Regions from separate parts of the Streptomyces sp. NPDC053474 genome, predicted to be linked through region 3. Evidence: riboswitches for the same ligand, from Rfam matches in the RefSeq annotation. Region 3 holds a riboswitch; each other region holds the start of a gene.
The links. A riboswitch is a leader RNA that binds a small molecule or an ion and turns the genes downstream of it on or off. The one in region 3 is predicted to bind cyclic di-AMP.

Region 1 (7,018 bases), on a different contig from region 3:
GGACGCGGCGTGGCGGGTGCGGGAGTCGGGCGGGAACAGCCAGGTGGCGCCGTACGCCGTCGTCCACAGGCCCGCGCGCGTGACCACGTAGAGGAAGAGGACGTCCGTGTCCTCCTTGCCGAGCAGACGCCACCGGCCGCGCCACCGGCCGCGCCGCGGGGCGCCGCGCCGCCGGGAGACCTGGATGGAGGCGGCCGCTCCCGACCGGGGCCGGGGCGGGGAGGAAACGGACAAGACGGTGCCTCCGTGGGTGGGTTGGGGTGTTTTGGGGCGTGCGGGGGCGCCGTGCGGCGGTGCGGTGGGTGCGGGCGGTGGGCGAGGCGCGGCCCGCGCTCAAGGGGCCCGGCGTTCAAGGGCCCCCGTTCAAGGCCTCCCGCGCTCAAGGGCCCTGGCGCCCAAGAGCCCCGGCGCGTCAGCCCCGCGGCGCCCCCGTGCCGGAGCCCGTCTCCGAGCCCGCGGCCCCCAGCGCCGTACCCAGCGTCTCCCCGCTCTCCGGCGGATACGTGGGCGTCCCCGGCGGCGCGCTGCTCTCCGCGTCGCCGAGCCGCGATGCCGTGCCCGAGGTCTCCGTCGGCGGGAAACTCGTGCTCGGCGTGGGCGGCGACTGGTCGTCCGTGGTCGGTGAGGGCGAAGGGGAGGGGGAGGGCGAGCGCGGCACGGACGGCGACTGGGGGCCCGAAGGGACGGTGGCGGGCGGCGTCGGCTCGGAGCTGTACGTCAGCGCCAGGGCACCCGCGCCCGCGACGAACAGGGTCGCGGCGACGGCGACGGCCGTGACGAACACCCGGTGGGCCCGGCGGCCGCGCTGGACGACGACGGAGACGGGCGGCACACCGGCGTGGACGCGGCCCGCGTCGGCGGCCTCCTGGAACAGCGAGCGCAGGGGGTCGTGCGGTTCAGACACCGGGGGCCTCCTCGGTACGCGGGTCTGTCAGACGGAGGGCGAGCGCGGCGCGGCCGCGGGAGAGATGGGTCTTGACCGTGCCGGGGGACAGGCCGGTCTCCCCGGCGATCTGCTCGACGGAGAGGTCGCACATGTAGTGCAGGGCGAGCGTCCGCCGCTGCTGCGGCGGCAGTTCGCGCAACGCCTCGACCAGGGCGACCGATTCGGGTCCTGGCCCCTCGGCATGCGGCGGGGCGCCGCTGCGCTGCCAGGCCGAGGCCGAGCGGCGCACCCCGCGCCAGCGGCTCACCGCGAGCCGCCAGGCGACGGTGCGGATCCACGCCTCGGGGCGGCCGTCGCGGTCGAGCCGCCCCCGGCGGCTCCAGCCCTTGACGAACGCCTCCTGCACGACGTCCTGCGCTTCGTGCAGGTCGCCGAGCATCACGTACAGCTGCCCGGTCAGTCGTGCGGCCGCGTGCGCGTAGAACTCCTCGAACTCCTCGACGGTCAACAGATGGCTCCCGGATCTTCTTGGTCTCACCGTGCATACGCCCACCGACCCGCGTCCGGATGACACGGAAAGTGAAAGACCGAGGTGAGCCTGGTCACAGGCGCCCCGAAGGGGCGCGGGGCTGTGCTGATAAGCGGCTCCGCCGCGCGGGCGCGCCCAGCCACGACGGCGCCGCAGTCGACCGACGACCCACGACCAGCCCATCAAATGCTGCGCCCCCGGCGGCGACGCGCCACGCTGCCAATGAACGTGATCCGGAGGTAAGACATGGCGGCCAAGCCACAAGAAGGGCCCCGCCCCCGCAGGGGCATACGCAACCGCCGGATCAGCAGGGCGGCGGCCACCGCCCTGCTCCTCGCCCTGGCCGCCCCGGCCTGCGGCGGCTCCGACGGCCCCGGCGACGCGGCCACCGCCCCCGCCCGCCGCGCCGACCTGCCCTTCAGCCATCCGGGCGTCCTCGTCAGCAAGGCCCAGCTCGACCGGGTGCGCGCCCACGTGGCGGCCCGTGAGCAGCCCTGGCGCACGGCGTACGAGCAGCTGCGCGCCAGCAAGTACGCGGCCGCCGACTACCGCCCGAAGCCGTACGCCGTGGTCGCCTGCCCGCCCGGCAACGAGCCGGGCCGGGGCTGTGTGGAGGAGCGCGAGGACGCCCTGGCCGCGTACACCCAGGCGCTGCTCTACAACGTCACCGGCGACCGCGCCCACGCCGAGAAGGCCATCTCGATCATGGACGCCTGGGCCCGGGTCGTCACCCGGCACACGGAGGCCAACGCGGGCCTGCAGACCGCCTGGGCCGCCACCTCCTGGGCGCGCGCCGCCGAGGCCGTGCGCTACACCTACGACGGCTGGGCCGACGGCGACCTGCTGCGCTTCGAGCGGATGCTCCGCAACGCCTATCTGCCCCAGGTCGTGGCCGGTTCGGTCGAGTCCAACGGCAACTGGGACCTCGTCATGGCCGACGCCGTCATCGGCATGGCGGTGTTCCTCGACGACCACGAGGCCTTCGAGGAGGCGGTGCGCCACTTCCGCAGCCGCGTGCCCGCGTACTTCTATCTGAAGTCCGACGGGCCGCTGCCCGTGGCGCCCCGGGGCAGCGACCTCGACACGGCGGCCGAGCTGAGCCGCTACTGGTTCGGCCAGAAGAAATTCGCCGACGGGCTCGCGCAGGAGACCTGCCGCAACTTCAAGCACGCCGGGTACTCCCTGGCCGCCACCGCCCACATCGCCGAGACGGCCTGGCACCAGGGCGTCGACCTGTACGCCGAGGTCAAGGACCGGCTGCGGGCCGCGTTCGAGTTCCACTCCGGCTACCAGCTCGGCGCCACCGCGCCCGGCTGGCTGTGCGGCGGCAGGCTCCAGCGCGACCTCGGGCCCGACACGGAGGTCGGCCTGAACCATCTGCGCGGCCGCCTCGGCATGGACCTGCCGAACACCCGGAAGCTCACCCTGGAGCGGCGCCCGGAGGGCACCGACGACCTGTTCGTGGCCTGGGAGACGCTGACGCACGCGGAGAACACCTGAGGCGCGTGGGGCACCTCGGGTACCCGTTCGCGTTCTGTGCCCCTGATGGCGTACTGTTGGGTTCACCGACGCGGGGTGGAGCAGCTCGGTAGCTCGCTGGGCTCATAACCCAGAGGTCGCAGGTTCAAATCCTGTCCCCGCTACTAGAGGCCGAAGGCCCGGAACCGATCAGGTTCCGGGCCTTCGGTGTTTCTGGCCGGGCCCGCACGGCCGGGGCCGGGCCCGCACGGCCGGGCCCGCGGCTCGGGGGCCGGGCCCGCACAGCGTCGCCGGGGGCGCACGCCGTCCGCGCGAGCAGGTGCGCCACCGCCCCGCGCCAGGGCGCACGCTGCCCGCCGGATCACCCACTCGGAGCACGCCGGGTCGCCCCCGGGCCCCAACGCGGGAAGCCTTGGGCCGATGCGGCGGGTCTGCGGCGGGAGTGGAGCGGTGGTTGCTTTGGGCGGTGGGGGCCTCCGTGCCGGAGCCGGGCCGGGGGCGTGCCATGGGCGCTGAGGGCCCGGCACCGCGCCGCGAGCGGGCCCTCACCCGCGTGCTGCCCCCGCTCCTGATCGTCGTCGGGGTCGTCTTCGACACGCTCACACCGCCCCAGTTCACCGCGTCCCCGCTGTTCGCCGCCGCGCCCCTGATCGCGGCCCCGTTCTTCTCGCTCGGCACCACCGTGGCGACGGCCGCCGTGTCCTGCGCCGCCGTGCTCGCCCTGCGCGTCGACAACCACGCGGGCGTGGACGTCGAGGTCGTCACCTCGTTCGTCACCATGCTGACCGTCGGCGCCCTCGCCGTCGTGATCAACCGCGTCGTCCGCCGCGGCGACGCCCGCCTCGCCTCCGCCCGCTCCATCGCCGAGGCCGCGCAGCGGGCCGTCCTGCCGCAGCCGGATCCGCGCATCGGCGGCCTGGACGTCGCCGCCCGGTACGAGGCCGCGCAGGCCGACGCCTTCATCGGCGGCGACCTGTACGCGGTGCAGGACACCCCGCACGGCGTCCGGCTGATCGTCGGCGACGTACGCGGCAAGGGCATGGGCGCGGTGGCCGCCGTCGCCGTCGTCATCGGCGCCTTCCGCGAGGCGGCCGAGCAGGAGGCCACCCTGGAGGCCGTGGCGCAGCGCCTGGAGCGTGCCCTGGCGCGCGAGGGCACGCGGCGCGACGGGCTCGACGCCTTCGAGGGGTTCACCACGGCGGTCCTCGCGGAGATCCCGCGCGGCGGCGGCAGCGTACGCCTGGTCAACCGCGGCCACCCCGAGCCGCTGCTGCTGCGCGCCGACGGGCGCCTGCGCGTGCTCTCGCCCACCGAACCCGCGCTGCCGCTCGGCATGGGCGACCTCGGCGCCTGGCCCGACCGCGCGGACGAGACCGACTTCCCGCCCGGATCCACGCTGCTGCTCCACACCGACGGGCTCAGCGAGGCCCGGGACGCGCGGGGCGTCTTCTACGACCCCGCGGCCCGGCTCGGCGGCCGCGTCTTCTCGGGCGCGGACGCCCCCGACGCGCTCCTGTCCACGCTCGTCGCCGAGGTCCTCGACCACACCGGCGGCGGCGCCACCGACGACATGGCGCTCCTCGCCGTACGACGACCCGTCACGCCCTGTGACTGAACGGAGCCCCAGCGCAGCGCAACTGACGACCCGTCATCCGCAGCTGAAGATCGATCCCGCTGCGCAGCGTCATGGCGCACGCTCAACTCGCCCTATTCCCGGCCCTGATGTCCCGTTGTGTTCGTGGCGTAAGCGTTAACGATCAACTCGAACAGCTTGGAATACCGACCCGCTGTCTATTAACGTTCGATAACGCAGCGCGGTCGTCCCAGCCGTCACACCCGGCGGCTCCGCGCGCACGCGCCTAATCCCGCAAGGGAGCCGGGGAACCACCATCTTGGGGTGAATCGGACGCCTCTCGCGCACGCGGACCCGTATCCGCCGCACGAGCAGCGGCCGTAGGAGACCTTCCTGCTCCGAACCCGTCAGCTAACCCGGTAGGCGAGAAGGAAGGAAAGGAGTGCGCCCCCGTGGCGTCCAACCGGCCTGCCCCAGAAGCGCTCATACCCCACGGCAGTCTCATCGAGGGTGCCGACGGCGGCGAAGGACCCGGGGGACACACCGGGTACGCCGACCAGGCCGAGGCCTTCGCGCCCGCCGGGTACGCCGGTTGCGCCTCCCCGGAGCCCCCGGCCTCCTGGGAGGAGTGGAACCCCACCGCGGAGACCGTCCGCCCCGTGCGCGGCAAGCACCGCATCCACAAGAAGGGCGGCGGCCTCGCCCGCAGCTCCACCGTCCTCGGCGTCGGCGTCATCGCCGCCGTCGGCGCGGGCGGCATCGCCACCGCGCAGGGCGGCAAGCCGCCGGTCTCCATCGCCCTGCCGGACCTGGGGTCGCTGCCCGGCGTCGGCTCCCTGGTCGACGGCGACGACACCGCCGCACCGGCCACCGCCGCGGCCGCGGCGCCGCTCAGCTCCGCGGGCGTCACCGGTGCCGACGCCGAGCGGGGCACCACGGACGCGGGCGAGGTGCTGCGGGCCCGCATCCTCCAGCAGGCCGAGGACCAGCACCACCAGGCGGACGACGCGCAGCGCAGGCAGGCCGAGGACGCGGCCGTGGCCAGGGCCGCCGCGACCGCCACGGCCCAGCAGGGCAAGGCGGCGGCCGAGGCCAAGGCGAAGGCCGCGGAGGAGAAGCGGAAGAAGGAGGCGGCGGCCCGCAAGAAGCGCGAGGCCGAGCGCCTCGCGAAGCTCGCCAAGAGCTACACGCTGCCCGCCTCCTCGTACGTCCTCACCTCCCACTTCGGCGACTCCGGCGCCATGTGGTCCTCCGGGCGGCACACCGGCCTGGACTTCGCGGGCTCCAACGGCTCCCCGCTCAAGGCCGTCCACTCCGGCACCATCACGGAGGCCGGATGGGCGGGCGCGTACGGCTACCGCACGGTCCTGAAGCTCGATGACGGCACCGAGATCTGGTACTGCCACCAGTCCTCGCTCTCCGTCAGCGTGGGCCAGAAGGTCAGCACCGGCGACGTCATCGGCCGCATGGGAGGCACGGGCAACGTCACCGGGGTCCACCTCCACCTGGAGGTCAGGACGGGCGGCGCGGCCATCGACCCGCTGTCCTGGCTGCGCGGCAAGGGCCTGACCCCCTGACCCCGGCTGACCGCTGACCGCTGACCGCGAAGGGTCCTCAGACTCCGGCGGTCCTGGCGACGACCCCCCGACGCCAGGGCCGCCGGTTCCTCCGTCCCGCAGCCCTCCCCGGCCGGTTCCACATCCTGGAATCCATTGTCTGGAATCCGTCGTCCGACACCGGAATTCCCGACTTCGCAAGGATGTTGGCGCCGGTATGACCACACTTCGCCCTCTGGGATCGTCCGACCTCGAAGTCTTCCCGCTCGCCCTCGGCGGCAACGTCTTCGGCTGGACCGCCGACCAGGACCAGTCCTTCGCCGTCCTCGACGCCTACGCCGCCGCGGGCGGCAACTTCATAGACACCGCGGACGCCTACACGTTCTGGGTGCCCGGCAACAAGGGCGGCGAGTCCGAGACCGTCCTCGGACGGTGGATGGCCGAGCGCGGCAACCGCGACGACGTCGTGGTCGCCACCAAGGTCGGCGCGCTGCCCGAGTACAAGGGCCTGTCCGCGAGCACCATCAAGGCCGCCGCCGAGGAGTCGCTGCGCCGCCTCGGCACCGACTACATCGACCTGTACTACACGCACTACGACGACCCGTCCGTGCCCGTCGAGGAGTTCATCACCGCCCTCGACGAGCTGGTGCGGTCGGGCAAGGTGCGCGCGATCGCCGCGTCGAACATCACCGCCGAGCGCCTCCAGGAGTCCCTCGACTTCTCCGACCGCGAGGGCCTGGTCCGGTACGTGGCGCTCCAGCCGCACTACAACCTCGTCTCGCGCGACACCTACGAGGGCCCGCTCCAGGAGATCGCGTCGCGCTCCGGGCTCGCCGCCGTCCCCTACTTCGGCCTCGCCGCGGGCTTCCTGACCGGCAAGTACCGCCCGGGCACGCGGGTCGACAGCGCCCGCGCCGAGAAGGCGGGCGAGTATCTGGCCACCGAGCGCGGCCGCCGCGTCCTGGCCGCCCTCGACGAGGTGGCGAAGGCCCACG
Region 2 (7,018 bases), on a different contig from region 3:
GGCCAACTTGCACCGCCGCCGTCGCACCGCGCTCCTCCTCTCCGCCGCGGCCGTCGCCGCTGCCCCGCTCCTCACCGCCTGCGGCAGTGACGCACGCCCCGGCGCCGCGGCCGTCGTGGGCGACGACCGCATCACGGTGGCGCAGCTCGAACACCGGGTGAACGAGGTGCGTTCCGCGCAGCGCGCCGCCGTCCCCGACGACCGGCAGTACGAGCAGGTCATCGCCAAGACCGGCAGCCTCACCCGCAACACGCTGCACACGATGGTCCTCGACCGGGTCCTGCACCGCGCCGCGCGCGACGCCGGGGTGACCGTCACCCGCAAGGAGATCCAGACCACCCGCGCCGACATGGCGAAGCAGGCGGGCGGCCGCAAGGCCCTGGAGGCGGGCTGGCTCCAGCAGTACAGCGTCGCGCCCAAGCGCCTCGACGACAGCATCCGCACGGAGATCGAGGCCCGGAAGCTGTCGGCGAGGCTCGGCGCCGACATGACCTCCAAGGCGGGCCAGGACACCTTCTGGGCCGCCCTGTCCAAGGCCTCCAAGAAGCTCGACGTCGATGTGAACCCGCGCTACGGCACGTGGGACACGGCCCAGAACAAGCGCGTCGACACGAAGACGCCTTGGCTCCGCGAAGCAGCGGCCTGACCGCACGCGCGGCGGCGCCCCGCATCGCGCTGGCGCGCTCGTCCTCAAACGCCGGACGGGCTGAATCCGTCCGCCGGGCCGCAGCCGAGATCTTCTAGCCCGTCCGGCGTTCGAGGGGGCGTACCGCCAGGGCCGCCCGCTGTCGGACGCGTGGGTTACGTTCGAGCGGTGAACGAAATCTCGGCGGGGCGCGTCGTCCTGCTCACCACCAGCCACCGCGTAGCCCCCGGCCTCCTGTCCTGGCCCGCCTGGCAGGCCCTGCACGGCGCCGACGACGTGCTGTGCGCCGACGCCGCCCATCCGCAGCTGCCGTATCTGCGCGAGGCGGGCGTCGACGTCAAGCACGCCGAGCCCACCGCCGAGGAGCTGGTGCGCGCCTGCGCGGGCGGCCGCACCGTCCTGGTCGTGGCCACGGCCGAGGGCGACCGCCCGCTGACGGACGGCCTGGCCCGGCTCGCGGGCTCCGGCCGCCACGCCATGCCGGACCTGGAGCTGCTCCCCGCCTCGTACGACCTGCCGGGCGCCCGCCTCCTCGACCTCGTCCAGGTCATGGACCGCATCCGGGCCGAGTGCCCCTGGTCGTCGCGGCAGACCCACAAGAGCCTCGCGAAGTACGGCATCGAGGAGGCGTACGAACTGGTGGAGGCGATCGAGGACGGCGACCGCGAGGAGCTCCGCGAGGAGCTGGGCGACGTCCTGCTCCAGGTCGTCTTCCACGCGCGCATCGCGGAGGAGGACGAGGAAGCGCCCTTCTCCGTCGACGACGTGGCGGGCACCATCGTCGACAAGCTCATCCACCGCCACCCCCACGTCTTCGGCGACGACACCGCGTCGACGCCCGAGGAGGTCAAGGCGCACTGGCTACGCACCAAGGCAGTGGAGAAGCAGCGCGACTCCGTGACGGAGGGCATCCCCCTCGGCCAGCCGGGCCTCGCCCTCGCCGCCAAGCTCGCGTCCCGCGCCCGCACGGCCGCCCTGGACGTCCCCCTGCCGACGGGCGAGGGCATCGGCTACGAACTCCTGGCGATGGCCGTCCACGCGGAGTCCACCGGGGTCGACCCCGAAGCCGCCCTCCGGTCAGCGGCCCGCGCCTACCGCGACGCGATCCGCACGGCGGAAACGGCGTAACCCTCGCGGGGCTGGACGGTGCCGCAAGCGGCAGGGATCCAGCCCCTCCGGCGTTTGAGGAGCGGGGGTCTGGGGGCGGAGCCCCCAGGAATCGGGAAAGGGCGGGCCTGGGGCGTCCCACGCGGGACGGGCGGCTACCGTCGAGCGCATGCACCACAAGCCCCCCGCCCTCCCCGAGCCCGACCTCTTCACCTGGGAGTTCGCCAGCGACCCCTACCCCGCGTACGCCTGGCTCCGCCAACACGCCCCCGTGACCCGGCGGCGGCTGCCGAGCGGCGTGGAGGCCTGGCTGGTCACCCGCTACGCGGACGCGCGGCAGGCCCTCGCCGACCAGCGGCTCAGCAAGAACCCGGCCCACCACGACGAGCCCGCGCACGCCAAGGGCAAGACCGGCATCCCGGGCGAGCGCAAGGCCGAGCTGATGACGCATCTGCTGAACATCGACCCGCCGGACCACACCCGGCTGCGCCGCCTGGTGTCGAAGGCGTTCACGCCGCGCCGCGTGGCGGAGTTCGCCTCCCGGGTGCAGGAGCTGACGGACCAGCTCATCGACGGGTTCGCGGAGCGGGGCGAGGCCGACCTCATCCACGAGTTCGCGTTCCCGCTGCCGATCTACGCCATCTGCGACATGCTCGGCGTACCGCGCGAGGACCAGGACGACTTCCGGGACTGGGCCGGGATGATGATCCGGCACGGCGGGGGCCCACGCGGCGGCGTGGCGCGCTCGGTGAAGAAGATGCGCGGCTACCTCGCCGAGCTCATCCACCGCAAGCGGGAGACCCTCGCGGACGAGGGCGCCGACGACCTGATCTCCGGCCTCATCCGCGCCTCCGACCACGGCGAGCACCTCACCGAGAACGAGGCCGCGGCGATGGCCTTCATCCTGCTGTTCGCCGGTTTCGAGACGACCGTGAACCTCATCGGGAACGGTACGTACGCCCTGCTCACCCATCCCGAACAGCGCCAGACGCTCCAGGAGTCCCTCGACGCGGGCGAGACGGGCCTGTTGGAGACCGGCATCGAGGAACTGCTCCGCTACGACGGCCCCGTCGAGCTGGCCACCTGGCGGTTCGCCACCGAGCCGCTGCGCATCGGCGGCCAGGACATCGCGGCGGGCGACCCGGTGCTCGTCGTGCTCGCCGCCGCCGACCGCGACCCCGACCGCTTCGCCGAGCCCGACCGCCTCGACCTCTCGCGCCGTGACAACCAGCACCTCGGCTACGGCCACGGCATCCACTACTGCCTCGGCGCCCCGCTGGCCCGCCTGGAGGGCCAGACCGCCCTGGCCACCCTCCTGCGGCGCCTGCCCGACCTGCAACTGGCCGTGGCCCCGGAGGAGTTGAGGTGGCGCGGCGGGCTCATCATGCGGGGCCTGCGGACCTTGCCGGTGCGTTTCACACCCGCCCCGCGGGTCACCCGTGCTGATGGGCCGTCAACCATGTGACTTTCGCGTGATCTCGGCTGAACCGACTTGTGACTGGCGTTCGAGTGCCGCTACGTTCACGACGGCCCGGCACCCGCGCGCTCGCGCTCGCGCCGCGCCCGACCTGTCGTCCACGAAAGGCACCTGCATGCTCTCCGGCCAAGGCCGTCACCGTCGCCCCCGCCAGGTCCCGGCGATCCTCGTCACGGCGGGCGTCACCGGATCCGCCATCGCCCTCCCGCTCCTCGGCGCGTCGAGCGCGAGCGCGGCGGACGCCGAGACGTGGGACAAGGTCGCGGAGTGCGAGAGCGGCGGCGCGTGGAGCGCCAAGGGCAGCGGCTACTACGGCGGCCTCCAGCTCACCCAGGACACCTGGGAGCAGTACGGCGGCCTCTCCTACGCGCCGACCGCCGACCAGGCGAGCCGTTCCCAGCAGATCCACGTCGCCGAGAACGTGCTCGCCGACCGCGGCCCCGACGCCTGGCCGAACTGCGCCCCGGCCGCGGGCCTGACGACGGGCGGCGCGGCCGCCGACGTCGACCCGGGCCTGCCCACGACCCCGCCGCGCCCCGCGGACTCCGACGGGTCCACGACGTCCGGCAAGGACGAGGGCAAGGAGAAGGACGAGCGCAAGGGCGAGAAGGACGCGAAGGGCGAGCGCGAGGGCGCCGCCACGGACGCGGACGACTCCGACAGGGCCGAGAAGCCCGGGAGTTCCGCCGACGCGCGAGACAAGGGTCACGAAGCGGACAGCCGGGACGGCGGCGCCGACCGCGCCGACGAGGGCGGCAAGGGCGAGAAGGGCGGCAAGAGCGACGGGCGCGGCGGCAAGCACCGCAAGCCCGCCGCCGACGGCTCCGACAAGTCCGGTGCGGACGACAGCGCTTCGCCGCGGGAGTCCGACAGTGCCGGGCCCGGCACGGACGACGCGTCGCGGAACGGCTCCTCCGGCCGCCACCGCGGCGACCGCGCCGACGAGAACGCCCCGTCCGGCGACACCGGCCCCGGCCGTCACGCCTCGCGCGGCGACGCGCGGGACGTCCCCGGCGCCGAGCGCCCCGCGGGCACGTACACGGTCCGCTCCGGCGACAACCTCTCGGCGATCGCCGACAGCCACGACCTTGACGGCGGCTGGTCGGATCTGTACGCGGGCAACAAGAAGACCGTCGGCTCCGACCCGGACCTCATCCTCCCCGGTCAGCGGCTCGAACTGGGCGCGGACGACAAGGAAGTGACCGAGGGGGAGCCGGGCGGGAAGTAGGCCGAAAGCCCGGCAGTTCGCGATGAATGTCCGGTTTAAAGACGGTGAGAGGCAAGTGAGAGATGGGTCTCAGAAGCCCTGATCGTCTTTGAAATTCGGATGATTGCCTGACTACGGTCATGACCGCTCGCCACAGCGGGCCCCGCCGGTCGGTACGCCGAATCCTGCCAACGGCCGGACGGGAACAGTCGTCGCTTCGAGCGCCGAAGGCAGGAGCGGGGGACCCAAGGTAAGTGCCGGGCCCGGACGTTGAGCGGTCGCCAGACCGCGGGACGCACGGACACGGCTAGGGGTGAAGTCGCGCGCTAGGACGTGCGGCCGGGCACTCACCCGCCCGAACCCGACAGCTCACCTCGCAGGCGTCGGTGAGGGGATCACTTCATGCTGCGTTCCGGCAAGGGCAAGCACCGTCGTCCGACCAAGCTCGACAAGGCCACCCGCGCCGCCACCGTCGTCGGTGTCACCGGTGCCGCTGTCGCCGCCCCGCTGATGGCGGCCGGCACGGCCAACGCCGCCACCCCGGCCGAGTGGGACCGCGTCGCCGCGTGCGAGTCCGGCGGCAACTGGTCCATCAACACCGGCAACGGCTACTACGGCGGCGTGCAGTTCTCCGCCTCCACCTGGGCCGCGTACGGCGGTACGAAGTACGCGCCGACCGCCGACAAGGCGTCCAAGGCCCAGCAGATCGAGATCGCCGAGAAGGTCCTCGCGGGCCAGGGCAAGGGTGCCTGGCCGAAGTGCGGCGTGGGCCTGTCCAGCTCGCCGTACACCGGCGGCGGCTCCTCCGGCGGTGGCCAGCAGCAGCCGCAGCAGCAGGCCAAGCCGAAGCCCCAGCAGCAGGCGCAGCCGCAGCAGCAGGCCGCTCCCAAGCCGCAGCCGCAGCCGCAGCACCAGCCGCAGCAGGCCGCGCCGCAGGTCGAGAAGAAGACCGTCCAGACCCCGACCGGCAAGGTCGTGAAGAAGGGCGACGGCGAGTACAAGGTCGAGTCCGGCGACACCCTGTCCAAGATCGCCCAGGAGCACCACGTCAAGGGCGGCTGGCAGAAGCTGTACCAGCTGAACGACGACATCGTCTCCGACGCCGACTTCATCTACCCGGGCCAGCAGCTGCACCTCAGCTGACCCGCCCCGGCCCCGGCAGCGCCCGGAGCCACCCCGTCCCCATGGGCTACCGCCCCGGTGCGCGTCCCCCCGACGCACCGGGGCGGTACCTTTTTGTCCGGTAGTTTGTTTGCTGAGGGAACTATCCGCGTGCGGTCCGTCGGCCCGTCCATGTGCTGGGCGGTCGGATGGCCGATGCCCCGGAGCCGGTTAGGCTCGTGTCGCAGGGGCCAGCGCGGCCCCTAGTACCCCCGCGTACCCCGCGTCACACCCCATAAGGAGATGCTCGTGCCGTCCATCGACGTCGTCGTAGCCCGGGAAATCCTGGACTCCCGAGGCAATCCCACGGTCGAGGTCGAGGTCGGCCTCGACGACGGCTCCACCGGCCGTGCCGCCGTTCCGTCCGGCGCCTCCACCGGCGCCTTCGAGGCCATCGAACTCCGTGACGGAGACGCCAACCGCTACGGCGGCAAGGGCGTGGAGAAGGCCGTCCTCGCCGTCATCGAGCAGATCGGCCCGGAGCTCGTCGGCTACGACGCCACCGAGCAGCGCCTGATCGACCAGGCCATGTTCGACCTGGACGCCACGGACAACAAGGGCTCGCTCGGCGCCAACGCCATCCTCGGCGTCTCCCTGGCCGTGGCCCACGCCGCCTCCGAGGCCTCCGACCTGCCGCTCTTCCGCTACCTCGGCGGTCCGAACGCGCACCTGCTGCCGGTGCCGATGATGAACATCCTGAACGGCGGATCCCACGCGGACTCCAACGTCGACATCCAGGAGTTCATGATCGCCCCGATCGGCGCGGAGTCCTTCTCCGAGGCCCTGCGCTGGGGCGCCGAGGTCTACCACACGCTGAAGAAGGTCCTCAAGGGCAAGGGCCTGTCCACCGGCCTCGGCGACGAGGGCGGCTTCGCGCCGAACCTGGAGTCCAACCGCGCCGCCCTCGACCTCATCGTCGAGGCCATCAAGCAGGCCGGTTACGTCCCGGGCGAGCAGATCGCGCTGGCGCTCGACGTCGCCGCGTCCGAGTTCTACAAGGACGGCTCCTACGAGTTCGAGGGCAAGTCCCGCTCGGCCGCCGAGATGACCGACTACTACGCCGAGCTGGTCTCCGCGTACCCGCTGGTCTCCATCGAGGACCCGCTGTACGAGGACGACTGGGACGGCTGGAAGATCATCACCGAGAAGCTGGGCGACAAGGTCCAGATCGTCGGCGACGACCTCTTCGTCACCAACCCCGAGCGCCTCCAGCGCGGCATCGACGAGGACGCCGCCAACGCGCTGCTCGTCAAGGTCAACCAGATCGGCTCGCTCACCGAGACCCTGGACGCCGTCGAGCTGGCCCAGCGCAACGGCTTCAAGTGCATGATGTCCCACCGCTCCGGCGAGACCGAGGACGTCACCATCGCCGACCTCGCCGTCGCGGTGAACTGCGGCCAGATCAAGACCGGCGCCCCGG
Region 3 (7,018 bases):
GACGCCACCGCCACCTGGGACGCCAGCACCTGGGCCGACGCCCAGCAGACCGGCCAGTGGGCCACCCAGGTCTTCGACACCGGCGCGTACGACGCCACCGCCTGGAACGGGGACGGCGACCACGAGCCGTACGGCGCGACGCCCGAGACGTACGGCGCGGAGGCCACGGACGGGCCCGCCGCCGCGGCCCCCGACCAGGGCGACGCCTACGAGAGCGGCGACACCCTGTCCGCCGCGTACGGCCAACCGGCCACCGGCGAGCACGAGTTCACCGCCGACGACACGCCCGGCGACGCACTCGGCGACATCGAAGCGGATGCGAACCTCAGCGAGCACGCCCCCTCCGAGCGCCCTCGCTCCACGCGCGCCTCCGCCCCGCGCACCCGCACCCGGTCGCGCCGCTCCCCCGCCAAGCGTTCCGCGCTGCTCACCGTCGCCGTGCCATCGGCGTGCGTGATGGGCGTCGCGGGAGTGGCCGCGGCGTCGGTCGGTGGCCTCAGCGGAGGCGACGACGACACCAAGGAGACGCGGGCGGCCTCCGCCCCGGACAGCGCGTCCGTGCAGCCGTCCGCCGCGAACAACAAGCTCGACACCCAGCTGGCCAACCTCTCGGCCGACGCGGGCGACTTCGCCGACCGCGCGAGCCGTACGCAGGAACGTATTGACCTCAAGGCCGCCAAGGACGCCGCGCACCGGAAGGCGGTCGCCGAGGCCGCGCGCAAGGAGCGGCTGCGCCCGAAGTTCGCGCTCCCCGTCGCCCAGCACGGCCTGAGCGCGTACTACGGCCAGGCGGGCATCAACTGGATGTCGCAGCACTCCGGCATCGACTTCCCGGTGTCGTACGGCACGCCCGTGATGGCCGCGACCGACGGCGTCGTCTCCACGAAGTGGAACAGCGCCTACGGAAACATGGCGATCGTGACCGCCAAGGACGGCACGGAGACGTGGTACTGCCACCTCTCCACGCACAAGATCTCCAACGGCCCCGTGAAGGCGGGCGACACCATCGCCTTCTCCGGGAACTCCGGCAACTCCACCGGCCCCCACCTGCACTTCGAGGTGCGCCCCGGCGGCGGCTCGGCGATAGACCCCCTGCCGTGGCTGCGCAGCCACGGCCTGGACCCGACGTAGCGGACACGAGCACCGCCGCCCTCCTCGTGGAGGCGGCCGGGCCCCCTCCACGAGGCTTCGCTCAGAGCTTCTCGACCGGCGCGTACCGCAGCAGCAGGCGCTTCGGCTTCTCCCCGCCGAAGTCCACCGTCGCCTCCGCGTTCGCCCCACTGCCCTTCACGCCGACCACCGTGCCGAGGCCGAACTGGTCGTGCGTGACGCGGTCGCCCACGGCGAGCGACACCACCGGCTTCTCCGCCGCCCGGCGCGTGGCAAAGCCCTGCGCGCCCCCCGCGCGCGAACGCGACGACGACAGCGAGGACGCCACTCCCCCGGCGGGCCCCGACGAGGCGGGCGCGCCGACGGAACCCGTCCGCTTCCACTCCAGGTGGGCCGCCGGGATCTCCTCCAGGAAGCGCGACGGCGGGTTGTACGACGGCTGGCCCCAGGCGCTGCGCATCGAGGACCGCGTGAGGTAGAGCCGCTCCCGCGCGCGCGTGATGCCGACGTACGCGAGGCGGCGCTCCTCCTCCAGCTCCTTGGTCTGGCCGAGGGCGCGCATGTGCGGGAACACGCCGTCCTCCATGCCCGTCAGGAACACGACGGGGAATTCGAGGCCCTTGGCGGTGTGCAGCGTCATCAGCGTGATGACGCCCGAGCCGTCGTCCTCCTCGTCGGGGATCTGGTCGGAGTCGGCGACGAGCGCCACCCGCTCCAGGAAGTCGGACAGCGACCCGGCCTCGCCCTCCTGGCGCTCCTGCTCGAACTCCAGGGCCACGGCGGCCAGTTCCTGGAGGTTCTCGATGCGCGTCTCGTCCTGCGGGTCCGTGGAGGACTGCAACTCGGCCAGGTACCCGGTCCGTTCGAGTACGGCCTCCAGGACGACCGCCGGGCCCGCGCCCGACTCGACGACGGTGCGCAGCTCCTCCATGAGGGCGTTGAACCGCTTGACGGCGTTCACCGAGCGGGCCGCCATGCCGTACGCCTCGTCCACGCGGCGCAGGGCCTGCGGGAAGGAGATCTTCTCGCGCTGCGCCAGCGCGTCGATCATGGCTTCGGCGCGGTCGCCGATGCCGCGCTTCGGCACGTTCAGAATGCGGCGCATCGGTACGCCGTCCTCCGGGTTGGCGAGGACCCGCAGGTAGGCCAGGACGTCGCGGACTTCCTTGCGCTCGTAGAAGCGGACGCCGCCGACGACCTTGTAGGGCAGGCCGACGCGGATGAAGATCTCTTCGAAGACACGCGACTGCGCGTTCGTCCGGTAGAAGATCGCCACGTCGCCGGCCTTCGCGTCGCCCGCGTCCGTGAGGCGGTCGATCTCGTCGGCGACGAACTGCGCCTCGTCGTGCTCGGTGTCGGCGACGTAGCCGATGATGCCCGCGCCCGCGCCCGCGTTCGTCCACAGGTTCTTGGGGCGGCGGCTCTCGTTGCGCTCGATGACCGCGTTGGCGGCGCTGAGGATCGTCTGCGTGGAGCGGTAGTTCTGCTCCAGGAGGATCGTGGTGGCGTCCGTGTAGTCCTCCTCGAACTGGAGGATGTTGCGGATCGTGGCGCCGCGGAAGGCGTAGATGGACTGGTCGGCGTCACCGACCACGCACAGCTCGCCGGGCCCCTCGCCTTCCTCGCCCTCCTCCAGGGGAGGGCCGACCAGCTCGCGCACCAGCGCGTACTGCGCGTGGTTCGTGTCCTGGTACTCGTCGACCATGACGTGCCGGAAGCGGCGGCGGTAGTGCTCGGCGACGTCCGGGAAGGCGCGCAGGAGGTGCACCGTCGTCATGATCAGGTCGTCGAAGTCGAGGGCGTTGGCCTCGCGGAGGCGCGACTGGTACATCGCGTACGCCTGGGCGAGGGTCTTCTCGAAGCCGTCGGCGGCCTGGGCGGCGAAGTCCTCCTCGTCGATCAGCTCGTTCTTCAGGTTCGAGATCTTGGCGCTGAAGGACTTCGGCGGGAACTTCTTCGGATCCAGGTCCAGGTCCCGGCAGACCAAGGCCATCAGGCGCTTGGAGTCCGCGGCGTCGTAGATCGAGAACGAGGACGTGAAGCCCAGCTTCTTGTACTCGCGGCGCAGGATGCGCACGCACGCGCTGTGGAACGTCGACACCCACATCGCACCCGCGCGCGGGCCGACGAGCTGCTCGACGCGCTCCTTCATCTCGCCCGCGGCCTTGTTCGTGAACGTGATCGCGAGGATCTGGCCGGGGTGCACCCCGCGCTCGGCGAGCAGGTACGCGATGCGGTGGGTCAGTACGCGGGTCTTGCCGGAGCCCGCGCCCGCGACGATGAGCAGGGGGGATCCCGCGTGCACGACAGCCGCGCGCTGGTTCTCGTTCAGCCCGTCGAGGAGCGCCGCCGGGTCGAGGGCCGGGCGGGGGGCGCCGTCCCGGTAGTACCCGTCCCGGGGTGCGGGCGCGTCGAACTTCCCGTCGAACAGGTCGTCCGGAATCGGCTCCGGAGCGCTGTCCTCGGGCGGCGGCGGGGGCTCCTCCTCAGCGCCCTGCGAGGGCTTGAGGTCCGCCAGGAAGCTGTCGTCAAAGAGGCTGCTCATCGCCTCCCGAGTCTAGGCGGCCCCACTGACAAACCACCCCGGGTTCCGGCCACCGCCCCGGCCGCCCGGCGCCGCCCACGGGGTGCCACCGGGCGGTCACGCCGGGCCACGCCGCAGGTGAGCCGCGTCGCGGCGGCTCCGGGCCCCACACGGAGGTGCGGAAAGTCACGAAAACGTATCGGGCATATCGAACATCAATCTTCCCCCGCGCCACCGGAGTTGGCTAGCGTGCTCCGCGGGCCGCACGTCCCCCCAAACCGGCGAACCACGCCGGGCCGCGCGGCCTCCGCCGAGTCCGACGCGCGCCGATCCCGACGCGTCCGGAGCCGGGGACCCACCATGATCCTGGGGTGAATCCGTCCCGCTGCGCCTCGCACGGGCCGGTAGGGCAGCCCTTCCGAACCGCCCGAACCCGACAGCTAACCCGGTAGGCGGTCCACGGAAGGAGTCGCCTCCCTTGGCGTCGCACCGCAAGCCGCGCACCCGATCCCCCCTGGCACGCAGCGCCCCCGCACTCGGCATCACGACGGCCGCGCTGACCTCCGTAGCGCTCCTGTCACAGAGCGCGAACGCGGCACCGTCCGCCCCCGCCGAGCCCACCAGGCCCGCCGAGCCGAGCCTCGAAGAGGTCCAGAAGAAGGTCGACGACCTCTACCACCAGGCGGGCGTGGCCACCCAGAAGTACAACTCGGCCAAGGAACGCACTGACAAGCAGCGCAAGCACGTCGACAAGCTCCTGGACGACGTCGCCCAGCGCACGGACGACCTGAACGAGGCCCGTCGGCAGCTCGGCTCCTTCGCGGCCGCCCAGTACCGCACCGGCGCCGTCTCCGAGACCGCCGCGTTGATGCTCGCCGACGACCCGAAGGGCTTCTTCGACCAGAACCACCTCGCGGACCGGCTCACCAACCGCCAGAAGAAGGCCGTCGACGACTACCAGACCCAGCAGGTGGCGGCCACCAAGCAGCGCGCGAAGGCCGCGAAGAGCCTGAAGACGCTCAGCCGCTCCCGCGACGAGCTGAAGTCGAGCAAGCGGACCGTCCAGACCAAGCTCGGCGAGGCCCGCACCCTCCTGTCGAAGCTGACCGCCGAGGAGAAGGCGCGGCTCGCCGCGATCGAGAAGCGGAAGGAGGAGGCGGCCCGGCGCAAGGCCGCCGAGCTGGCGCGCAAGCAGGCGGAGGAGGAGCGTAAGCGGAAGGCCGAGGAGGCCAGGGAGGCCGAGCGGCGGGAGCGGGAGCGGGGCTCCGACGGCGGCTCGGGGGCGGGGGCCGGGTCGGGCTCCGACACCGGTACCGGGTCGGGAGCGGGTTCCGACTCTGATTCCGGTTCGGGTTCCGGTTCCGGTTCTGGTTCCGGGAGCACGGACGGCGGGTACGCCGCGAAGGCCGAGAAGGTGATCGGCTTCGCCGAGAAGCAGATCGGCAAGCCCTACGTATGGGGCGCCACGGGCCCCGGCTCCTACGACTGCTCCGGGCTCACGCAGGCCGCGTGGAAGACCGCCGGGATCTCACTGCCCCGCACCACCTGGGACCAGGTGAAGGTCGGCACCACGGTGTCCACGTCCAGCGCCAAACGCGGTGACCTGGTCTTCTTCTACGACGACATCAGCCACGTAGGGATCTACATAGGCAACGGCAAGATGATCCACGCCCCCAAGCCGGGCGCGAACGTACGCGTCGAGTCGATCTACTACATGCCGATCCACAGTGTGGTCCGGCCCGCCTGATCCATCTCCCTAGGAGGGCGACACGTTTTCGGCCCTCTACGTAGAGGGTTCGCTGCTCTACGTAGAGGGCCGAAAACGTGGGCGGTGGGCGGCTACGTCCACAGGACGGCGATGAAGATGTTCGCCGTCGTCAGCGCGCCGACCGCGCCGAACATCGCCTTGTCCACCCTCTCCTCGTCGCGCTTCAGGTACACGAGCCCGAGGATCACGACGAGGACCGCCATCTTGATGCCGATCTTGAGGTTGTTGACCTCGTTGTCGTCGGCCTGGTTCAGGCCGACCAGGGCCACGCCCGTGATCAGCATGGTGAGCGCGCCGTGCAGCATCGGGGGGCCGAAGCGGGCCGTGCCGTCACCCATCGCCTTCATCTGGGTCAGGAAGCCGCCCAGGAGCGAGGCGATACCGATGATGTGCAGGCCGACGAAGAGATGGATGAGTACGTCCATGGGGCGGAGCCTAACCGGGCCCGTATCACCCCCCTTCAGGCAGGTGGACCACAAACACCACATCGGTCACAGGAACGGGTGAAGCGGGTGCCGACCGGCCGCCGGAGCGGTCGCGCCCGGTCACGAGCGGGCCACGGGCGCCACTTCCGCACAACAGGTCACGACCCGGTGACGGCGAGGTTTAGCGTCCATGACCGGTGACCGGCTCCCCACCGTCGTCCGGACCAGGGACGGCAGCCGGACATCACCGCCGAGAAGTCCGGCGGCGCCTCGTTCCCCCTGTGCGCGGCGTCGCCGGACCCGTACCGGACCTGGCCACTGTGGAAGGACGTGGAGCCTCCGTGCCACAGCACCGCAAGCCGAAGCAGCGCTCGCTCAGCGGCCATACGGCCCGTACCGCCGCCACCCTCGCCCTCGCGTCGGCGGCCACGGCGACCGCCTTCGAGGGCACCGGACACGCCGAGCCGCGGCTCTCCCTCGGCGAGGTGAGGGCCAAGGTCGACCGGCTGTACCGCGAGGCCGAGGTCGCCACCGAGAAGTACAACGGCGCCAAGGAGAAGGCCGACCGGGCCGAGGAGTCCCTGCGGGACCTGCGGGACGAGGCCGCCCGCAAGACGGAGCGGCTCAACTCGGCGCGCCAGGGCCTCGGCTCACTGGCCACCGCCCAGTACCGCGCCGGAGCCGTCGACCCGTCCGTCCAGCTCGCGCTCTCCGCCGACCCGGACGCCTTCCTCGACCGGGCCACCCGCGCCGACCACGCGGGCCGTCGCCAGGCCGCCGAGGTCGCCGACGTACGACGCCAGGTCAGGGAGCTCGACCAGCTCCACACCGAGGCCGACGACACCCTCGGCGACCTCAAGTCCCGTCAGGCGGACCTGCGGAAGCACAAGAAGACCGTGACCGGCAAGCTCGGCGAGGCCAAGCGCCTGCTCGCCCGGCTGACCGCCGACGAACGGGCGCGCCTCGCCCGCGCCGAGCGCGACGACGAAGCCCGTGGCCCAGCGGGCTCAGGCAGCCCCGACAGCTCCGACAGCTCCGGGCGGCCGTCCCGCGACGACGCGCGCGGCGCGGTCCCGGCGGGCACCGTGAAGGCCCCCGACTCCCGCGCCGCGAAGGCCGTCTCGTACGCCTACAAGGCGCTCGGCAGCCCCTATGTCTGGGGCGCCACGGGCCCGAACGCCTTCGACTGCT
Region 4 (7,018 bases), on a different contig from region 3:
CTGGAGGAGATGCTCGCCCGTCACACCGGGCGCACGCCCGAGCAGATCTCGGCGGACATCGAGCGGGACACGGTGCTCGACGCCGAAGCCGCCGTCGCCTACGGTCTGGTGGACCGGGTCGTCCCGAGCCGCAAGGCCGCGCGCCCGGACGCGGAGTGAGGCGCGGGTGCTTCCCGAACTGCCGCCGCTGCCCGCGCTGACCCGCGCCGAGGGCGAGCTGGTCGACGCCTACCTGGCGGTCCTCGACCTCCTCGGCCGGATCAACCCGGCCCGCGTCGAACACACGTACGGCGGGTTGCGTGCCGCGCAGGCGCTGGTCGCCCGGGCGACCGAGCTGCGGGACGCGCTGGCGCTCATGCATCAGCGCGGGGAGAACGAGGTGCACGCGCCGACGCTCGCGCGGGCGCTGCGCGTCCTGGACGGCGAGCGGCGCGCCGCGCGCGTGACGGTGCCGCCGCCGACGGGGCCGTGACGGAGGTCAAGGCGGCGTCGGCGGACGCGGGTCCGTCATGATTCCGCCCGATTCACCCCCCACGACCGGCCGTCCCGTGCCACACTTCCAGCCAGCCCTCATTCCGTTTTCGGCCTGGTCACCCCGTGCGCCGGTGACATCTGACACCGTGGAACGCGCCCCGGACCCAGCGCGCCTGCGCCATCCGCCCGTTGCCGGTGTGCGCCGATGTCGGGCCGAGTTCGGGGTTGCCCCGGAGATGACCAGAGATGATCGCCCCTTCTGCGTAATCGGCGATCGTCCCGGCGGCCCCCCGAAAATGCGCAACTCCCTTACGCCGCACCCGGATTCGGGCGTTCCGGCGCTGATGGGGCAATCATCTCCGAGTGTGACCTAGACCCCATTCGGGCGCTGTCCACCGGAACGGGTCAGGCGTGAGGAGCCTCACATACCGCCGATCCGGCTCGGCTTTTTCGCCCCTCTCGGGTGAAGATCCCTTCCGACGACAAGCCCCCGCCACAGGCGGCGGGGCGATCCGGGCGGACGCCGAATCCTGCCGCCGCCCGGATGCCCGGTCGACATCTGTGCACCGGCAGGAGTGGAGGACCCAGCAAGGCGGGCCGTCCGGCTAGTCCGGAAGGCCCTTGGGGTGAAGTCGCATCGCGCGGCCGGGCATCTTCGCCTGCCCGAACCCGACAGGTCATCCTTCTCAGGCGGCTGACGAAGGGTTGCGCATGACTGCGCTGCATCGTGTTCCGTCGCTGCTGACGAGGGCCAGTACGGCTTCGGCTCTCACACTCGCCGCCGTGGGCGGCACCATCGTGGCCCCCGGGCTCACCGGAGACGCCCAAGCGGCCACCTCGCACGGGACGAAGGCGCTCAAGGTCGCGGCGTCCAAGAAGGGCTCCCCGTACCGCTACGGAGCGGTCGGGCCGAACCGTTTCGACTGCTCGGGCCTGACGCTCTACTCGTTCAAGCGCGTCGGCAAGAAGCTGCCGCGCACCGCACAGCAGCAGTACAACAAGACCCGCAAGGTGTCCTCCGCCAACCGCACCCGGGGGGACCTGGTCTTCTTCCACTCCGGCCGGAGCGTCTACCACGTCGGCATATACGCCGGTAAGGGCAAGATCTGGCACGCCCCGAAGCGGGGCACCGTGGTGCGGCTCGAGAAGATCTGGACCAACCAGGTCTGGTACGGCCGGGTCCGCTGACCCGTCGGCGGGCGGCGGCCCACCCAGGGCCCGCGCCGCCGCCCGCTCCGGGCGCCACCAGCGCCTTTCGCCGCCGTCCGGTCAGGTCCCGGACGGCGGCACCCTCCCGGACGACGCGGCGGATCACCACGCGCCGCCGGTGTCACCCGCCCGGCCTCGCCGTCAGAGCGGGAGTGGAGCGGCCCCGCGCGGATACTCGTGGACCATGGCCGACCATCACCCCCGTGCCGCGGGCGTCTCCAGACCGGACGCCGCCCGGCACACGCGCAACGAGACGCCGCTGGAGCGGGCCGACCGCAACTTCTCCGAGCTCCTCCAGGAGCTGCGGGTCACCCAGACCGGTGTGCAGATCCTCTTCGCGTTCCTGCTCACCCTCGCCTTCACCCCGCGCTTCCCCTCGCTCGACTCGGTGCAGCGCGCCACGTACGTCGTCACGCTGCTCCTGGCGGTGCTCGCCGCCGCGCTGTTCACGGCGCCCGCCGCGCTGCACCGCACCCTGTTCGCGCGGGGTGCCAAACCGCTGATCGTGCGGGTGTCCTCGCGGCTGGCGGCCGTCGGCCTCGCGGTGCTCGTGCTGGCCCTCACCGGATCCGTCCTGCTCGTCGTCGACGTGGCCGTGGGCCGCACGGACGGGGTGCTCGCGGCCGTGGGCACGTTCCTGGTGTGCGGCGGGCTGTGGGGCGTGCTGCCCCGCCTGGTCGGCCGCGCGGGCGGGCGGAGCTGACCCGCGCGCGGGTCAGCTCTGCACCGGCACCGACCACGGCAGTGTGATCCACACCGTCTTGCCGCCCTCCGCCGTGGGACGGACCGTGAGTCTGCCGCCGCACTCGGCGGTGAGCCAGCGGACGATGACCATGCCCCTGCCGTTGTCCTGCTGGACGGCGGCGGGCAACCGCTGGGGGAAGCGGGGGTGGCTGTCCGTGACGCCGATGCGCAGCCGCTCGTCGCGGTCGAGCCGCACGTCCACGGTGAAGGTGGGCGAGAGGCCGAGGGTGTGCTGCACCGCGTTCGTGGCGAGCTCGGAGACGATGAGCCGCACCGTGTCGGCCACGTCGGCGTCCGACGGCAGGCCCCACTCGGTGAGGACGTCCGCCACGTACGTGCGGGCGGTGGAGACCGAGACAGGGTCGCTCGGCAGGGTGACTGATGCTTCCTGGTGGTCTGCCATGACGGCGCCGTCCCTTTCCCACCGGGACCGCACTTCCGACGCGTGGCGAAAGTACTGAGGATCGTCCCGGAGCTGGTGCTTCGCGCCAGATTGCCACTCTCGGGCGGGCAGCGCCCGCCGATCCACCGAGATGTGCATATATCTGTCGCTCGAAGCGGTGAACTCTGCGACGGCAGACCGTATTTGGGCGCAACACTGGCAGTTCCCCTACTGTCCCCTACCGTTGGCGCGGTCCTCCGGAAGGACCCAGAAGGAGACAGCCATGCAGTACGGTCCCGCGGTGCGCCGTCGCAAGCTCGGCGCGGAATTGCGGGCGTTGCGCGCCGAGGCTGGGCTCACCAGCGGCGAGGCCGCCTCCCTCGTCGGCTGGCACCAGTCCAAGGTGAGCCGGATCGAGACGGGCCGCAGCGGCGTGAAGGCCGCCGACGTACGGCTTCTCCTTGAAGCGTACGGCGTTCAGGACCCGCATCTGCGGGAGCTGCTCGTCGCCCTCGCGGGCGGGGGCGACGAGCACGGGCGCCACCACTGGTGGCACGCCTACCGCGGGCTCCTGCCGCCCGCGTACCGGGACTTCATCAGCCTGGAGTCGCAGGCCTGCCGGGTGCGCACGCTGGAGACGACGGTGGTTCCCGGCCTGCTCCAGACGCCCGAGTACGCCCGCGCGGTGACACGTGCCGCGCTCGGCGGGCGGCCCGAGGAACAGGTCGAGGCCCTCGTGCAGGTGCGCCTCGCCCGCCAGGACGTGCTGCGCAGCGAGCCGCCGCTGCGGCTGAGCGTGGTCCTGGACGAGGCGGTGCTGCGGCGGCAGGTGGGCGGCCCCGAGGTGCTTTCCGGACAATTGCGCCGGTTACTGGATGCGGCTCGGCTGCCACAAGTGCGGCTCCAAGTACTCCCGTTCGCCTCCGGCGAGCACATCGGCCTGATCGGGCCTTTCGTTATTCTCTCCTTTCCGAACATTTCCGATCTGGATGTGGTTGTTCTCGACCACTTGACGAGTAGCCTCTACCTCGAACGGAAAGAAGACCTTCAGGCGTACACCGACGCCTTCAACTCGCTTCGCGGACAGGCGCTTTCCGTTCAGGATTCAATGGATTTCATCGCCGAGTTAGGTGACGGCGCGTAAGGAGGCACCATGACTGCACTGCCTCGGTACGTTCCCTCCAGCACGTCTCTCAGGGGCGCGCGGTGGCGGCGCAGCAGCCGCAGCAACGGAATGAACAACTGTGTGGAGACGGCCCCGCTCGGCGCAGGCCCCCTGACGGGTCTGCTCGCCGTGCGCGACTCGAAGGACACGGCTGGCCCGGCCGTGCTCTTCTCCCCCGCGGCCTGGGGAGTCTTCGTCGACGCCCTTCGATGAAGGCCCACGGCCCTTAGGTGAGGCCCGAGTGAGTGCGCCGGACCCCGGACCCAGGTCGTAGGTGCCAGATCTCAGGTGTCAGGGTGCGGTGCGGCTGATCACCCCGACGACCTCGGCGACCTGTGCGTCGCTCAGGTCCGCGCGGGCGGTCAGCCGCAACCGCGAGACGCCGTCGGAGACCGACGGCGGACGGAAGCACCCCACGGCGAGACCGGCGGCACGGCAGTCGGCCGCCCAGCGCACCGCCGCCTCGGGTGACGGGGCGCGCACGGAGACGACGGCGGCGTCCGGACGGACCGCCGAGAACCCCTGACCCACCAGCAGTTCGTGGAGCCGACGCGCCACCGCACGCGCGCGTGCGGCGCGCTCGGGCTCGCGGCGGAGCAGCCGCAGCGCGGCGAGCGCCGCCCCGGCGGCCGCGGGCGCGAGGCCCGTGTCGAAGATGAACGTACGGGCGGTGTTGACCAGGTGGTCGATGACCCGCGCCGGGCCGAGCACGGCGCCGCCCTGGCTGCCCAGGGACTTCGAGAGCGTGACGGTGACCACCGTGTCGGGCGCGCCCGCGAGCCCGGCGGCGTGCGGGGCGCCCCGGCCGCCGTCGCCGAGGACGCCGAGCCCGTGGGCGTCGTCGACGACGAGGCCCACGCCGAACGTGCGGCAGGCGGCGGCCAGTTCGGCAAGCGGCGCGGCGTCGCCGTCCACCGAGAACACCGAGTCCGTCACGGCGATCGCGGGGCCCTCGTGGGTGCCGAGCGCCTTGCGCGCCGCCTCGGGGTCCGCGTGCGGCACGACCTGGGTGGCGCCGCGCGCGAGGCGGCAGCCGTCGATCAGGGAGGCGTGGTTGCCCGCGTCCGAGACGATCAGCGAGCCGTAGGGAGCCAGGGCGGTGACGGCCGCGAGGTTCGCCGCGTAGCCGGAGGACAGCACGAGGGCGGCCTCGAAGCCGCAGAAGGCGGCCAGTTCCCGCTCGAGGTCCGCGTGCAGTTCGGTGGAGCCCGTGACCAGGCGCGAGCCGGTGGCGCCGCCGCCCCAGCGGTGGGCGGCGGCGGCCGCGCCCGCGGTGACCTCCGGGTGGCGGGTGAGACCGAGGTAGTCGTTGCCCGCGAGGTCGAGCAGGGTGGTTTCGGCCGGGCGCGGGCGCAGGCGGCGGACGAGCCCGGCGCGTTCGCGCGCCCGCGCCCGCTCGTCGATCCAGTCGAACGGCGCGCTCGCCATGAGGCCTCCAGGTCGTCGCCCGCCTGAGCGGGGCGGGGGGATACGTTTGTAGACAGTGCACAGACCCTAGCTGTCGCGCCACCGGGCCATGGTGTGGCAATACCCACAGCTGTCAGGGCTTCTGTTGTGTGGTTTCTCCATGGTCAGACGGACGCGCGTACGCCAGGATCGGCGCCATGGATCTGCTCAACACGCTGGTGGACAAGGGGCTTCGGCGCGAGCTGCCGACCCGTGACGAGGCGCTCGCCGTGCTCGCGACCTCCGACGACGAACTGCTCGACGTGGTGGCGGCGGCCGGAAAGGTGCGGCGCCACTGGTTCGGTCGGCGGGTGAAACTGAACTATCTGGTCAATCTGAAGTCGGGCCTGTGCCCCGAGGACTGCTCGTACTGCTCGCAGCGGCTCGGCGCGGACACCGGCATCCTGAAGTACACCTGGCTGAAGCCGGACGAGGCGTCGCAGGCCGCGGCGGCCGGGCTCGCGGGCGGCGCCAAGCGGGTCTGCCTGGTGGCGAGCGGCCGGGGGCCGACGGACCGGGACATCGACCGGGTCTCGGACACCATCAAGGCGATCAAAGAGCGACACGAGGGCGTCGAGGTCTGCGCCTGCCTCGGCCTGCTCTCCGACGGCCAGGCCGAGCGGCTGCGCGGCGCGGGCGCCGACGCGTACAACCACAACCTGAACACCTCGGAGTCGACGTACGGCGACATCACCAAGACGCACACCTACGCCGACCGCGTCGACACCGTGCAGAAGGCGCACGCGGCCGGTCTGTCGGCCTGCTCGGGGCTGATCTCGGGCATGGGCGAGACGGACGAGGACCTCGTCGACGTCGTCTTCGCGCTGCGCGACCTGGACGCGGACTCCGTGCCGGTGAACTTCCTCATCCCCTTCGAGGGCACCCCGCTCGCCAAGGAGTGGAACCTCACGCCGCAGCGCTGCCTGCGCATCCTCGCGATGGTGCGGTTCGTCTGCCCGGACATCGAGGTCCGCATCGCGGGCGGCCGCGAACTGCATCTGCGCACGCTCCAGCCGCTGGCCCTGCACCTCGCCAACTCGATCTTCCTCGGCGACTATCTGACCAGCGAGGGCCAGGCGGGCAAGGCCGACCTGGAGATGATCGCGGACGCCGGGTTCGAGGTGGAGACCACGGACCAGGTGACGCTGCCGGAGCACCGCCGGGGCGGAGGATGCGGTTCCGGTTCTGTGTCCGGGGCCGATGAGGGCGCGGGCTGCGGCTCCGTCTGCGCCTCCGCCGAAGCGCCCGAGGCCTCCGGGCAGGCCGAGCCGGGCGGCGCGCGGACCGACCTGGTGGCGGTGCGCCGCCGGGGCGCGGGGACGGACGTGGCGCCCAATGCCTGACGTGCGGGAGATCCTGGACCTCGACCGCGCCCACGTCTGGCACCCCTACGGGCCGATGCCCGGCCGACAGGAGCCGCTGGTCGTCGAGGGGGCCAGCGGGGTCCGGCTGCGGATCGCGGGCGTCGGCGACGTGGTCGACGGGATGTCGTCGTGGTGGTCGGCGATCCACGGCTACAACCACCCGGTCCTCAACGAGGCGGCGCGCGACCAGCTCGGCCGCATGAGCCACGTCATGTTCGGCGGCCTCACCCACGA

Region 1: linked by a shared signal. The riboswitch ahead of ACIG3E_RS06860 (M23 family metallopeptidase) and the one ahead of ACIG3E_RS02130 (NlpC/P60 family protein) in region 3 are both predicted to bind cyclic di-AMP.
Region 2: linked by a shared signal. The riboswitch ahead of ACIG3E_RS13080 (transglycosylase family protein) and the one ahead of ACIG3E_RS02130 (NlpC/P60 family protein) in region 3 are both predicted to bind cyclic di-AMP.
Region 4: linked by a shared signal. The riboswitch ahead of ACIG3E_RS25810 (C40 family peptidase) and the one ahead of ACIG3E_RS02130 (NlpC/P60 family protein) in region 3 are both predicted to bind cyclic di-AMP.

The regions. Positions count from the first base shown of each region.
Region 1 is NZ_JBITXV010000002.1:700,472-707,489, forward strand. Features, by position in the region: gene ACIG3E_RS06830 (mannosyltransferase family protein) at 1-234, opposite strand, end outside; gene ACIG3E_RS06835 (hypothetical protein) at 413-904, opposite strand; gene ACIG3E_RS06840 (SigE family RNA polymerase sigma factor) at 897-1,394, opposite strand; gene ACIG3E_RS06845 (alginate lyase family protein) at 1,662-2,915, shown strand; tRNA gene ACIG3E_RS06850 (tRNA-Met) at 2,985-3,058, shown strand; gene ACIG3E_RS06855 (PP2C family protein-serine/threonine phosphatase) at 3,400-4,509, shown strand; cyclic di-AMP (ydaO/yuaA leader) riboswitch at 4,741-4,908, shown strand; gene ACIG3E_RS06860 (M23 family metallopeptidase) at 4,920-6,044, shown strand; gene ACIG3E_RS06865 (aldo/keto reductase) at 6,241-7,018, shown strand, end outside.
Region 2 is NZ_JBITXV010000005.1:48,413-55,430, reverse strand. Features, by position in the region: gene ACIG3E_RS13100 (SurA N-terminal domain-containing protein) at 8-646, shown strand; gene ACIG3E_RS13095 (nucleoside triphosphate pyrophosphohydrolase) at 797-1,774, shown strand; gene ACIG3E_RS13090 (cytochrome P450) at 1,923-3,218, shown strand; gene ACIG3E_RS13085 (transglycosylase family protein) at 3,346-4,458, shown strand; cyclic di-AMP (ydaO/yuaA leader) riboswitch at 4,650-4,835, shown strand; gene ACIG3E_RS13080 (transglycosylase family protein) at 4,840-5,580, shown strand; gene eno (phosphopyruvate hydratase) at 5,842-7,018, shown strand, end outside.
Region 3 is NZ_JBITXV010000001.1:484,301-491,318, forward strand. Features, by position in the region: gene ACIG3E_RS02120 (M23 family metallopeptidase) at 1-1,131, shown strand, start outside; gene pcrA (DNA helicase PcrA) at 1,193-3,655, opposite strand; cyclic di-AMP (ydaO/yuaA leader) riboswitch at 3,949-4,105, shown strand; gene ACIG3E_RS02130 (NlpC/P60 family protein) at 4,113-5,381, shown strand; gene ACIG3E_RS02135 (hypothetical protein) at 5,474-5,827, opposite strand; gene ACIG3E_RS02140 (NlpC/P60 family protein) at 6,169-7,018, shown strand, end outside.
Region 4 is NZ_JBITXV010000011.1:99,729-106,746, reverse strand. Features, by position in the region: gene ACIG3E_RS25820 (ATP-dependent Clp protease proteolytic subunit) at 1-159, shown strand, start outside; gene ACIG3E_RS25815 (hypothetical protein) at 167-472, shown strand; cyclic di-AMP (ydaO/yuaA leader) riboswitch at 986-1,182, shown strand; gene ACIG3E_RS25810 (C40 family peptidase) at 1,186-1,662, shown strand; gene ACIG3E_RS25805 (DUF6328 family protein) at 1,868-2,386, shown strand; gene ACIG3E_RS25800 (ATP-binding protein) at 2,399-2,830, opposite strand; gene ACIG3E_RS25795 (helix-turn-helix transcriptional regulator) at 3,093-3,953, shown strand; gene ACIG3E_RS25790 (DUF397 domain-containing protein) at 3,963-4,187, shown strand; gene ACIG3E_RS25785 (8-amino-7-oxononanoate synthase) at 4,266-5,402, opposite strand; gene bioB (biotin synthase BioB) at 5,579-6,763, shown strand; gene ACIG3E_RS25775 (adenosylmethionine--8-amino-7-oxononanoate transaminase) at 6,756-7,018, shown strand, end outside.